4 regions of the Micromonospora sp. WMMC250 genome follow, and region 3 is predicted to be linked to each of the others. Evidence: riboswitches for the same ligand, from Rfam matches in the RefSeq annotation. Region 3 holds a riboswitch; each other region holds the start of a gene.
The links. Region 3 has a riboswitch for cyclic di-AMP ahead of O3438_RS12390 (C39 family peptidase). Riboswitches for the same ligand answer to the same signal wherever they lie in the genome.
Positions count from the first base shown of each region.

Region 1: it holds a riboswitch for cyclic di-AMP, as region 3 does, so the genes downstream of both, O3438_RS29855 (coiled-coil domain-containing protein) here and O3438_RS12390 (C39 family peptidase) in region 3, are expected to answer to the same signal.
Region 2: it holds a riboswitch for cyclic di-AMP, as region 3 does, so the genes downstream of both, O3438_RS19915 (coiled-coil domain-containing protein) here and O3438_RS12390 (C39 family peptidase) in region 3, are expected to answer to the same signal.
Region 4: it holds a riboswitch for cyclic di-AMP, as region 3 does, so the genes downstream of both, O3438_RS22105 (C40 family peptidase) here and O3438_RS12390 (C39 family peptidase) in region 3, are expected to answer to the same signal.

Region 1 is NZ_JAPZBJ010000002.1:6,553,224-6,556,391, reverse strand. Features, by position in the region: gene O3438_RS29865 (HelD family protein) at 1-272, shown strand, start outside; gene O3438_RS29860 (cation diffusion facilitator family transporter) at 379-1,296, shown strand; cyclic di-AMP (ydaO/yuaA leader) riboswitch at 1,410-1,541, shown strand; gene O3438_RS29855 (coiled-coil domain-containing protein) at 1,546-2,610, shown strand; gene O3438_RS29850 (hypothetical protein) at 2,728-3,168, shown strand, end outside.
Region 2 is NZ_JAPZBJ010000002.1:4,448,046-4,451,213, reverse strand. Features, by position in the region: gene O3438_RS19920 (carbonic anhydrase) at 19-732, shown strand; gene O3438_RS19915 (coiled-coil domain-containing protein) at 820-1,839, opposite strand; cyclic di-AMP (ydaO/yuaA leader) riboswitch at 1,844-1,974, opposite strand; gene O3438_RS19910 (YibE/F family protein) at 2,141-3,168, opposite strand, start outside.
Region 3 is NZ_JAPZBJ010000002.1:2,844,607-2,847,774, forward strand. Features, by position in the region: gene O3438_RS12385 (alpha/beta fold hydrolase) at 10-756, opposite strand; gene O3438_RS12390 (C39 family peptidase) at 891-1,739, opposite strand; cyclic di-AMP (ydaO/yuaA leader) riboswitch at 1,972-2,113, opposite strand; gene O3438_RS12395 (hypothetical protein) at 2,399-3,168, opposite strand, start outside.
Region 4 is NZ_JAPZBJ010000002.1:4,912,242-4,915,409, forward strand. Features, by position in the region: gene dcd (dCTP deaminase) at 1-98, shown strand, start outside; gene O3438_RS22105 (C40 family peptidase) at 158-1,198, opposite strand; cyclic di-AMP (ydaO/yuaA leader) riboswitch at 1,212-1,347, opposite strand; gene O3438_RS22110 (N-acetylmuramoyl-L-alanine amidase) at 1,584-3,168, shown strand, end outside.

The sequences.
Region 1 (3,168 bases), 3.7 Mb from region 3:
CCGCCGCCGACCTGCTGGCCGAGGTGGAGGGCACGGTCGGCGTGATCACGCCGGTGCCGCGTCGCGACGAGGTCGCCGGCTGGCTGGACGCGCTGGACGCGCCGAGGTTGCAGGTGGTCACCAGCCTGGAGGCCAAGGGCATGGAGTACGACGGAGTCGTGCTGGTCGCCCCGAGCGAGATCCGGGCGGATCCGGGTGCCGGGGTACGCACCCTGTACGTGGCGCTGTCCCGGGCCACCCAGCGACTCACCACCATCGACCCGACCGGCTGATCTGCGCGAGCGACCGCCGGCGGGAGGCGCGACCCGCACACTTGCACACATTGCGATGTGAACATACATTGGACCGGACCTCGGACGGCGGCGGAAGGTAGTTCACGTGGGCGCAGGTCATGACCACCACCACGGATCCGTCGCCAATGCCGCACACCAACACCGGGGTCGACTCTGGGCGGCATTCGGGCTGCTCGCCACCCTGATGGTGGTCGAGGCGGTCACCGCCCTGCACACCGGGTCACTCGCCCTGCTCTCCGACGCCGGACACATGTTCACCGACGTGCTCGGCATCGGCATGGCGCTCGCCGCGATCACCGCGACCCGGCGCGCCACCGGCGACCCGCAGCGCACCTTCGGGCTCTACCGACTCGAGGTGCTCGCCGCACTGGCCAACGCCGTCCTGCTCTCCGGCGTCGCGGTCTACGTGGTGATCGAGGCGATCCGCCGCTTCGGCGACCCGCACGAGGTCATCACCGGTCCGATGCTCGTGGTGGCCGTCCTCGGCCTGCTCGCCAACATCGTCGCCTTCGCCCTCCTGCGCGCCGGCGCGCGGGAGAGCATCAACATCCAGGGTGCCTACCTGGAGGTCCTCGGCGACCTGCTCGGCTCGGTCGGCGTGATCGGCGCGGCACTGCTCATCACCGTCACCGACTGGTGGTGGGCCGACCCGCTGGTCGCCGTCGCCATCGGTGTGTTCATCCTGCCGCGCACCTGGCGGCTGGCCCGGGCAGCCATCCGCATCCTGGTGCAGGCCGCACCGGAACACCTCCAGGTGACCGCCGTGCACGACCGGCTGGCTGCGGTCCCCGGCGTGGTCGAGGTGCACGACCTGCACGTCTGGACGCTCACCTCGGGCATGGACGTGGCCTCCGCACACCTCACCATGGAGCCGGGCGCAGAGGTCGGCGCGGTGCTCACCGCCGCGCGTACGGCCCTGCACGACGACTTCCGGATCGAGCACGCGACGTTGCAGATCGAGCCGGGCGCCGCCTCCGGGGCGTGCGGCTCGATCGAGTGGTGAGGGTGAGTTCCCCGTGCTGACGTACTCACCGTCCGTCACATTCGCTGCAGCCGCCCCACCGGTACCGGTAGGCTCTGTCCCGGCCGCCACCAGGCGGCGCCTCCCGGCGCCGGTGGTGGTCGTCGCCTAATCGCCCACACGGGCGAACCGGGGAACCACGTTCCTGGGGTGCATCCGCGTCAGCGGTAGGGATCTTCCGTCCCGAACCCGTCAGCTAACCCGGTCGGCGGCTGACGGAAGGAATGCGCAGTGGCACCAGCACGACCACCTGCCGCCCGACTGGCGGCCCTGATCGTCGCGATGCTCGCTCTCGGCGTCGCGCTCCCGGCCGGCACCGCCTCGGCCGCTCCCCCAACCGGCCAGCGGGCCGCCGCACCCGACTCCGACGAAGAGGGCGGCACCCCGGCACTCCGCGCCCAGCTCGAGGCCGCCAGCAAGGGCTACCTGGACGCGAAACGCGCCCTGGACACCTCCGTGCAGCGGCAGCAGCAGCTCACCACCCAACTGAAGACCATCGAGGTCGAACTCGACCAGCGCAGCGGCAAGGTCGGCGAGATCGCCGGCGTCGCGTACCGCACCGGCCGCCTCAGCACCATCTCGGCGCTGCTCAACAGCAACACCCCGGAAGGCTTCATGGACCGGGCCGCCTCCCTGGACGCGGTGGCCGCCAACGAGGACCGGGTGCTGCGCGACCTCCTCACCACCAAGGACCAGGCCAACCGCACCCGCGCCGCCCTGGACGGTGAGATCAACGAGCAACGCAAACAGGTCGCGGTGATGGCCAAGCGCAAGGAGCAGGCCGAGCGGGCCCTGGCCGTCGCCACCACCCCGAAACCACAGACCACCGCCGACACGGGCTCCAACCGGGGCACCTCCACCAGCAACGCGAAGGCCGCGCCGCGCAACTCCGACGGCTCCTGGCCGAAGGAGTCGTGCAGCGTCGACGACCCCACGCCGGCCAGCGGCTGCATCACCCCGCGCACCCTGCACGCGCTCAACCAGGCCAAGGCCGCGGGCTTCACCCGGTACGTCTCCTGCCACCGCAACGGCGGCTCGGGCGAACACCCGAAGGGCCGAGCCTGCGACTTCGCCGCGCAGAAGGGCGGCTTCGGCGGGGACGCCACCGGCGGGGACAAGACGTACGGCAACAACCTGGCGGCGTACTTCATCCGCAACGCCGACCGGCTCGCCGTGCTGTACGTGATCTGGTACCGGCAGATCTGGCTGCCCAGCAGCGGGTGGAAGTCGTACAGCGGGGCGGGCGGCGACCCGTCCAGCGACCACACCAACCACGTACACCTGTCGGTCTACTGACCGCTCGTGGCCGGCGCCCCCGTCGAGGGGCACCGGCCACGGCTACGTCGCGGGACGTACACCCGATGTCGCCGGTCGTCGGACGACCCGGCAACGAGCGGCGGGCAGCATCGCGGTATGCCTCGGATCCCACCCACCGCCCGCAAGGCACTGCTCACCCTGCACCTGATCACCTCGCTGGGCTGGCTCGGCACGGACCTGGTGCTGCTCACCCTCGGCATCGCCGTACAGCGGGGCGCCGACCCGGCCGTCTTCTACCCGGTCGGCGCGCTGGTCGGCACCGTCCTGTTCGCACCGCTGAGCGTCCTGGTCTGGCTGATCGGTGTCGTCAGCGCGCTGCTCACCCCGTGGGGCCTCCTGCGCTACCGGTGGGTGCTGGTCAAACTCGTGATCACCACGGTGATGGTCGGGCTGGTGCTGTTCCTGCTCACCCCGAATCTGCGGCACGCCGGAGCGCTGGGCACCGCCCTGCCCGCACGCGATCGCGCCGACCTGGTGATCGCGCCCGCGGTGTCGACCACCCTCATGATCATCGCGACGGTGCTGTCCACCTACAAG
Region 2 (3,168 bases), 1.6 Mb from region 3:
TCGAGACGAGGTGCGGGGATGAGTCATTCCGGAACTACCGGTGGGCAGCCGGGGCCACAGCGGACCACCGACCGGGCAGCCGCGCCGAGCGCGCCGGCTCTGGCCTACACCGAGTTGATCGCCGGCAACAGGCGCTTCGTCGACGGCGCTCCGCGCCACCCCAACCAGGACGCCGGCCGCCGGGCCGCCGTGGCCGACGGGCAGCACCCGTTCGCGGTGATCGTCGGTTGCTCCGACTCCCGCCTGGCCGCCGAGATCATCTTCGACCGCGGACTGGGTGACCTGTTCGTGGTCCGGACCGCCGGCCACACCGCCGGCCCAGAGGTGCTCGGCAGCGTGGAGTACGCGGTGACAGTGCTCGGCACCCCGCTCGTGGTGGTGCTCGGTCACGACTCGTGCGGCGCGGTGCAGGCGGCCCGGGAGGCCGCCGCGACCGGCGCCCGACCGCCGGGGCACCTGCCCGCGGTGGTCGACGCCGTGCTGCCCAGCCTGCGCCGGGCCGAGGCCGCGGGTGTGCAGGACATCAACGGCATCGTCGACATCCACATCGCACAGACCGTCGAGACGTTGCTCGGGCAGTCGCCCGTGTTGGCCGGCGAGGTGGCGCAGGGGCGGTGCGCGGTGGTGGGTGTGTCGTACCGGCTCGCCGCTGGAGAGGTGCGCCCGGTGGCCGCCGTACCGGCCGGCCTCACGACTCTCGACGCCGACCCGGCCGCGCCCGCAGCGGCCTGACCTGACGAGGGCCGCGCCTTTCGCGGCCGGACGCGACGAGGGCCGCTCCGCGCGACGCGGAACGGCCCTCGACGAATGTCCTGCGGGTCAGAGCAGCGACATGTGGACGTGGTCGGTGTGGTTCGACGGCCCGCTGTACGAACTCCAGCCGGTCGCCGGGAACCAGATCTGCCGGTTCCAGATGACGTAGTAGATGCCCAGTCGGTCGGCGTTGCGGATGAGGAAGGCGGCGACGTTGTTGCCGTACTTCCGGGTGTCGTCGTTGTGCCACGGGGCGAAGCCGCTCTTCTGCAGCGACCAGTCGCAGGCGCGGCCCTTCGGGTGCTCCCACGGCCCGCCGGAGCGGTAGCAGCCGACGAACCGGTTGAAGCCGGCCGCCTTGACCTCCTTGTACGCGTGCAGCGTGCGGGGGGTGACGCAACCCGACGTGGTCGGGTCCTTCTCGCTGCACGACTGCGGCTTCCAGTCACCGTCGGCGGTGCGACCCGGGCCGATCTTGGCGACCTTCGAGGTGGCGTCGACCAGGCCGCCGGTGAAGCCCTTCCCGCCGACGAGGGAGAGCGCCTTGTCGGCCTCGCTCTTCCGCTTCGCCATCACGGCGGTCTGCTTCTGCTGCTCGCGGACCTCCGCGTCGAGAAGTAGCTTGGCCTGCTCGGCGCGGGCCTTCACCGTGTTGACCTCGGCGAGCTTCTTCTCGTTGACCATGTTCATCTCGTCGAGCAGCGAGGCGCGCTGGACGAACGCGTCCGGGGCCTTGCTCTCCAACAGCATCGCGAGCGCGCCGATGCGGCCGGTCCGGTACGACTGGGCGGCGATCTGCCCGACCTGGGGGGCCAGCGCGTCCAGGTCGGCCCGGGCCCGATCGACCTCCTGCGCCAATTCGCTCTGCCGCTTCTTGGATTTGTCCAGTTGGGACTTCGCGGCGGAGTAGTCGCGGTTGGCCTGCTCGATGACGTCGGTGAGCAGCTTCGGCTCGCCGTCCTCCTCGTGCCCGGACGGGGTGGGGTTCGTCGGGGCGGCGTGGGCCGGGAGGGGCCCGGCGAGCACGGTGAGTGCGGCGATCACGGCCACCACGGGTGTCAACCAGCGGCGTAGGGGTGCCGTCACAATGTTCCCTTCCCTCGACCGCCGACCGGGTTAGCTGACGGGTTCGGGGCGGAAGTGGCCCCTACCGCTGACGCGGATTCACCCCACGTACCTGGGTCCCCGGCTCGCCGGTTGGCGATTGGGCGGTGGCACCGCAGACGCCGCTTCGCGCCTTCATCGGTGACCGGCAGCGAGGTTACCCGAGAGTCGACCGGGTGAGCTACGCCTGGATGCCGACCAAAAGCGTCATTTCGCCATAGCGTTGAGTGACCAGTGACGCGGTTCTCAGGGTGGAGGCCCGATCTGGTCACGCTGAGGAGTGTCACCATGTCGTATCCGTGCTCCTGTTCGGCTCCGGCCACCGGTCGGCGGCGGTAGATGGGGGTGGAGTCCGCGTCGGGTCCGACTCCTCGGGGTGACCCGTTCGCGGTGAGACAAGTGCGGCCAGCGCCTCCGCCCGGTCCGTCTGCGGTCGTGGGGCGGGAGCGTCGGCGGCCGACGTGGTGTCCGTGCGACCGGCGGCGGTCACCACCGCGGCCAGTCCGGTGGTCAGCGGCACGGCGGCGATCAGGCCGAGGGTGGCTACCGCGCTGCGCACGATCTCCTGGGCGAGGAACTCGCTGGTGAGGATCTGCCCGATCGGCCGCGCGTCGGCGGTGAGCAGGAGCAACAGCGGCAGCGACGCGCCCGCGTACGCCAGCACGATGGTGTTGACAGTGGACGCGATGTGCGCCCGACCGACCCGGGTTGCCGCACGGTACAGCTGCAACCGGGTAAGGCCGGGGTTGGCGTGCGCAAGCTCGGTGACGGTGGCCGCCTGGGTGACCGTCACGTCGTCGAGCACCCCGAGCGATCCGATGATGATTCCGGCGAGCAGCAGGCCGTGCAGGTCCACGTCGCCCTGGAACATCGACAGGGTGGTGGCTTCCTCGCTGCCGAAGCCGGTGAGGTGGGTCGCGGCCGTGGCGATGGTGGCGAGCACGCCGGTCAGCACCAGGCTGCCCAGGGTGCCGAGCACCGCTACCGACGTCTGTGCGGTGACCCCGTGTGTCAGGTAGAGCACCACGAACATGATCAGGGCGGCGCCGACCACCGCCACCAGCAGGGGTGACTTGCCCGCGCCGATGCCCGGCAGCACGAAGGTGAGCAGGATGGCGAAGCTGGCGGCCAGGCCGGCGAGCGCGGCGAGACCCCGCCACCGACCGAACGCGACGATCGCGGCGGCGAAGACGACAGCCAACCACAGCATCGGGGTGCCCCGCTGGTGCTCGGCGACGTTCCAGTTGCTGATGGTGGGGTCGGTGGGGTCGGTCAGTTCGACCAGGATGACCTCGTCGCCGACCTCCACCC
Region 3 (3,168 bases):
CGGGACCGCTCAGCGGTACGGGTCGAGCAACGCCAGCACGGCCGCCGGGTCCTCCACGTGCGCGTTGTGGCCGAGACCGGGCAACGTGGCGACCGGGACCCCGTACTCCTTGAGCTGTTCGTCGCTGACCATCGGGTCGTGTTCCCCGCGCGCCAGCACGACCGGCGCGTCGGTCGCCGCCAGCAGCGCGGCCAGGTCGGGCTCACCGACGGCGAACGCGGTCGGGTCCATGGCGAGGCGCCACCGGCCGTCGACCTGACGCAGGCCGGCGTCCACCACCGGATGGTCCGGCGGGACCAGGCCGGCCAGGCCGGACACCCGAAGGTAGCGGCGCGCGGCCTCGGCGCGGGTGGCGAACCAGCTGACCGGGCGGGCGGCGAGGTCAGCGGCGCGGGTCAGCTCGTCGGGTGACCAGACGGCCTTGATGCCCAGCCCGACCACGGCGTCCACGGGCGTCCCGGCGGCGCGGGCGGCCAGCGCGAGACCGACCACCCCACCCAGCGAGTGCCCGAGCACGACGAGCCGGTCGCCGGGCGCCAGGCCGCGCGCTATCCGGTCGGCGAACCCCGCAAAGGTGTACGACGGCAGCGGCTCCGCCCAGCCGTGGCCGGCGAGGTCCGGTGCCAGCCACCGCCCCGCCCAGCGCTGCTCCAGCAGCGGCGCCCACGGCAACCAGACGTCCCCGGTCGTGCCCATTCCGTGCAGGAGCAGCAGGACCCGCCCGCGACCGGCTTGACCACCCGATTCATCCACCACGGCCGCAGTCTCCCACGGTTCACGGCCCGGTACGAGAGTCGTCCCTCCCGGGAGACGCTGCCGGCACCGACGGAAACGCCGCGGGCGTCGGCCCCTTGTGGGGGACGACGCCCGCGGCGGTCAGCGTGCCTGGGTCAGGCGGAGTAGCCCCGGCTGGCGATCCAGTTGGCCAGGTCGATGGTGGTGATCCAGTACGACGGGTCGGCCGCGTTGGCCGAGTCGGCGATCCGGACGGTACGGCCGTTGTCCTTGTAACCCACGACGGCGATGTAGTGACCGCCACCGTAGGAGTGGTAACCGCCGTCGGTGTCGACGGCGTCGCCGACGACGTTCGCGACCACGCCACGGCCGTCGGTGATGGCCTTGACGACGTCGGCCTGGAGCCGGCCCATCTGGGCCGGGCTGGGGGCGCCGGCGAACATCCGGGTCCGGTACGGGGCGCCCTTCACCTCGGCGTTGAGGACCCGGGTGGTGTCCTCGGCGGAGTTGGTGCCCATCTCGGTGGTGCCCAGCTCGGCGCCGAGCTCCTCCTGGGTGCGGTCGATACCGGCGGCACTGAGGGCGTTCCGGGTGGCCGCCGGGCCGCAGTTGTAGTACGTGTTCTGCGCCTCGTAGTCGTAGTCCAGCACCTTGGTCGCGGGCGGCTTCGGCGGCGTCGGCTTACGGGTGAGGTCGGGGTTGGCCTTGGCCTTGGCCGCCGGCGACGCGGCGGTGGTGGCCGGAGCGGCGGTGCTCGGCGCGGCGCTTGCCGACGGGGACGCCTCACGCACCTCGCCGCGGGAGGCGGCGACGTCGCTGCGCATCTCGGCGACAGTGGTCGCGGTGCGCTGGCCGGCGGGTGCGTCGTCGGCGGTGGTGAGCAGGGCGCCGGTGGTGGTGGCGATCGCGAGGGCCGCAGCCGAGGCGGCAACGATCTGGTACGGGCGCTCGGTGGCGAAACGGCGGAGCTGACGCTGCAGGGTGTGCTTCACGGGGTCCTCCACGGATCGGGGGGAGAGCGGCACACCGGCGACCGGACCGGTATCCGGGCAGGCGCCAGCGCGCGGACCGTGGTCCGCGGATGGTGAACCGCTCAGGGGAACGCCCGGCGTGGCCGGGCGGTTAGGCGATGACCCGGGGGTCAGCTCACCGTCACTGGACGAATGAGCGGGGGCACCGCTGCGCCGTGGAGGCGAGGGAACAACCGAGGGGTGGAAAGGTGCTGCACGAGGATGGAACTCCTTCCGACACCGCCTACCGGGTTAGCTGACGGATTCGGGCGGGAAGATCGCCCTACCGCGGGCTCTGGCTCGCGGATTCACCCCGGACTTACTGGTGGGTCCCCGGTTCGTTCATCACGATTGAGCGGGTCGGCGCGGCGTCGCCTCTTGCGATCGGTTACCGCACCGGACGGGACGACAGTACTGGCCCGTCCGCACCCCTGCCAAGCCAGCACCACCTGCGTAAACCTGAAATGGAGCGGCAATTTCTGCGCGTATTGCCGATGACGTGACTCGATGGGACAAGCGGTTACGGTGACGCCTACGGTCGACAACCGGACAGGCCGCCGAGAATGCGACCAGATTCATCGGAAGATTCGCGCCGATCGTGCCGGACGCCCGAATTCCGGTCGGCGTGAGCCGGCTCACGTCACGGATCGGGCTCAACTCGCCCGCGCCGGCCGCCACCGCGCCACCAGAGCGGGTCGGAACGCACCGGTCACCGCTCGCCGCGCGGGCAGCGGGTTCGGTCGCAGCCGGGCCGCCGCCGCGCAGCTCTCCGTCGCGAGTGCTCGCGCTGAGTCGGCAGCCAGTTCCGCGTCCCGCCAGGCAGCCCGCTCCCGGAATGCGGCGGCCTGGTAGTCGGCCAGCCGGGTGTCCCGGATCGTCCGGCTGAGCAGCACCTCCTGCTCGACCGGGTGCCGCCGGGGATCCCAGCCGCGCCGGTGCGCGAACACGTCGCCGAGTTGCGCCATGCTCAGGTCACCCCGCCAGTACGCCGTCATCGCGGCCCGGTGCAGGTAGCGCTCGCGGGCGGCGTACTCGGCCGGCGTGTGGGGGGTCTGCGGGGTGGGCAGCGCCTCGGCGCCCGCGAAGCGACGGGCGGCGGTGTCCGCCTCGTCGTACGCGGCCCAGGCCCGTTCCATTTCCTCCTGAGCGGTCAACCAGTCAGCACGTCGCCGCTGCGCGGTCCGGGCCGCCCCGGTCGCGGCGACCGCCACCTCCTCGGCGTACCGGCGCATGTCGGCGGCCTCGGCGGCGGCCACCTCACGAGCGGTGAGGGCGGCCGTGTGCGGGTCGTCCGGGGGTGTTTCCCGCTCGGGGCGGGCCACCAGCAGGGCGAGTACGCCCAGGGCCAGCAGGAACAGGGTGGACCAGATGGCGGCGGCCTGCGGCACCTCGGTCACGAACTGGTAGAAGACAGCGGTCTCCA
Region 4 (3,168 bases), 2.1 Mb from region 3:
CGTACGGCTCGGTGGTCTACGGATCCCGCTACCAGGGCCAGCGAGGCCCGACGCCGAGCCGTGCCTGGCAGCACTGGCGCACCTGGCCCACCCGCTGAACCCGTGACGACGAGGGCCCGCCGCGACGGATCGCGACGGGCCCTTCGGTCACTCCCGGTCAGCCGGGACGGCCGTAGCTGTGGATCGGGCCGTCGTCGACCTTCTTCATCTTGACCGGTTGGCCGGCCTGCGAGGCGTGCACCACCCAGCCACCGCCGACGTACATGCCGACGTGGTGGATGTCGCTGTAGTAGAAGACCAGGTCGCCGGGGCGCAGGTCGCCCTTGCTGACGTCCTTGGTGACGCGGCTCTGCTGGGCGGCGTTGTGCGGCAACGACACACCGGCCTTCGCCCAGGCGGCCAGCATCAGCCCGGAGCAGTCATAGGAGTTGGGTCCCTCGGCGCCCCACACGTAGGGCTTGCCGATCTGTGCGCAGGCGAACTTCACCGCGACACCCGCGGCCCCGCCGGGATAACTGCCGGGGCAGGGCGCGGGGCGCAACGAGCCACCGCCACCGTTGCCGTACACCTTGAGGCGGAGCTTCTGCAGCCGGTCGATCTCTTCGTTGATCTGCTTCTTCTTCGCCGCCAACTGCGCCTCGGTACGGGTCAGTTGGGCCACCATCTCGTCCAGCGGCGCCTTCTGCGCGGCCAACTCGTCCCGCAGGTCGGCCACCTCGCGGACGTCCTGCTGCTGGTTGTGCGCGAACCGGTCGAGCATCTCGAGCTGACTGACCACCTCGCTCGGTGACCGGCTGCCCAGCATCGCGTTGACTGTCGAGACGGTCTCACCCTTGTACGCCCGCACGGCGAGGGCGCTGACCTTGTCCATCGCGGCGTCGACCTGCTGTTCGAGCGGGGCGATGCGGGTGGCCAGAGCGTCCGCCTGCTTGCGCTTGACGGCGAGGTCGGTCCGGGTGGCGTTGTGCCGTTCGATGATCGGTTCGAGTTTGTTCCAGTCCTCGTCGATCTGACGCTCGATCTCCGCGACGGACGGGTCGGCGTGGGACGCCGTGGCGCTGCCCGTCAGGACGACGGCGACGCCGACCAGTGCGGCGAGAGCGGTGGTGAAGCGGGACCAGCGTGGGCGCGGCACGATCGGCGTCGGGCCGGCTGTTGCCGACCGCTCGGACGACGGCCGCGGGGCATGGAGTGCCACCGGGGTTCCGTACTCCTTCTTCCTGACCGCCTACCGGGTTAGCTGACGGGTTCGGGCGGGAAGTCGGCGCCCTACCGCAGTGGCTGCGGATTCACCCCGAGGGACCTGGGTCCCCGGTTCGCTCGGAAACGACTCGGCGGTGTCGGTCCGTTACCGCCCGGGCTGGGCGGAGCTGCTATCGGGCCGACGAATGACCAGAGTAGAGACGCCTGTTACCAATCCGCAACCCGTGCGGCCGTGACACTCCGTACCGATCGAGCGGGGGTCACCGGCCCGGTGTGAAGATTTCTTTCCGAGGAAGTCGAAACATGGAAAGGTATTGACGCGGACTCTCCAGCGGCGCGATGGTGACCTGACCTCTACCCGCGAGAATCTAGGGGGTTCGATGCACCATCCAACCCTGTCGACCGGCTGGCGCGCACTGCTCGCCACCACCGTCATCGCCGCCGCGAGCGCGGTGCCACTTTCGGCGGCGGCCGCCGCCGCACCCACCACCGACCGCCAGCAGCAGTACGCCGCCGCGGCGAGCGAGTACGGCGTACCGACCGGCGTGCTGCTCGGCGTCTCCTACCTGGAGTCCCGCTGGGACAGCAACGCCGGCACACCGAGCACGAGCGGTGGCTACGGCCCGATGCACCTGACCGACGCCCGCCACGTCGCCGCCCTACCCGGGCGCGGCCACCACGACGCCGGTGCCGAGGATCCCCGCGGCGACGAGTCCCGGAGGGCCCTGGCGCCCGCGCCCCGGCCCGCCGAGGCCCCCGGGCCGGCCGCCGCCGCGTTGCAGACCGTGGACGCCGCAGCCGCGCTGACCGGCTCCACCCCCGAGGCGCTGCGCACCGATGCGGAGGTCAACATCCGGGGCGGGGCCGCGCTGCTCAGCGCGTACCAGCGGGAGTTGGGTGCGCCGGTCGGCGCGGACACCGACCCGGCGGCCTGGTACGGCGCGGTGGCCCGCTACGCCGGTGCGGACAGCGCCGACGCCGCGGCGGCCTTCGCCGACGAGGTTTTCACCACCATCGCCGCAGGCGAGTCCCGGGTGACCGACGACGGGCAGCGAATCACACTGCCGGCGATCGCGGTACAGCCCCAGCGCTCCTGGTTGGACCGGCTGGGCCTACGCCGGCTGGCCCGCCCGGACGGGGTGGAGTGCCCGCGCACCATCTCCTGCGAGTGGATTCCCGCACCCTACGAGGCGTTCGGCGACGGGGACTACGGCAACCACGATCTCTCCGACCGGCCCGCCCGGCAGAAGATCGAGTACATCGTCATCCACGACACCGAGGCGAGCTGGGCGACGACCCTGCAACTCGTCCAGGACCCGACGTACGTGAGCTGGCACTACTCGCTGCGCTCGGTCGACGGGCACATCGCCCAGCACGTGAAGACCAAGGATGTCGGCTGGCACGCGGGCAACTGGTACGTCAACGCCAAGTCGATCGGTCTCGAACACGAGGGGTTCGCCGCGCAGGGCACCTGGTACACGGAGGCGATGTACCGGACCTCGGCGAAGCTGGTCCGGCACCTGGCGCTGCGGCTGGGCATCCCGCTGGACCGCCAGCACATCATCGGCCACGACAACGTGCCCGGCACCGTCGCCTCGACCGTGCGGGGGATGCACTGGGATCCAGGCCCGTACTGGGACTGGACGCACTACTTCGACCTGCTGCACGCGCCTCGACTGGACACCGGCACCCCGGCCACCGGGCTGGTCCGGATCGACCCGGACTACGCCACCAACCAACCGGCGTTCACCGGATGCGTCACCGCCGGTGTTCCGTGCGCGCCGCGCGGCTCATCGTCGGTGGTGCTGCGGAGCGCACCGTTCGCGGACGCGCCGCTGGTCAACGACATCGCGCTCCGGCCGGACGGCACCCCGAACACGATGGCCGTGTCAGACCACGGGGCCCGGGCGTCCGCCGGGCAGACGTACGCGCTCGCCGGACGGCAGGGCGACTGGACCGCGATCT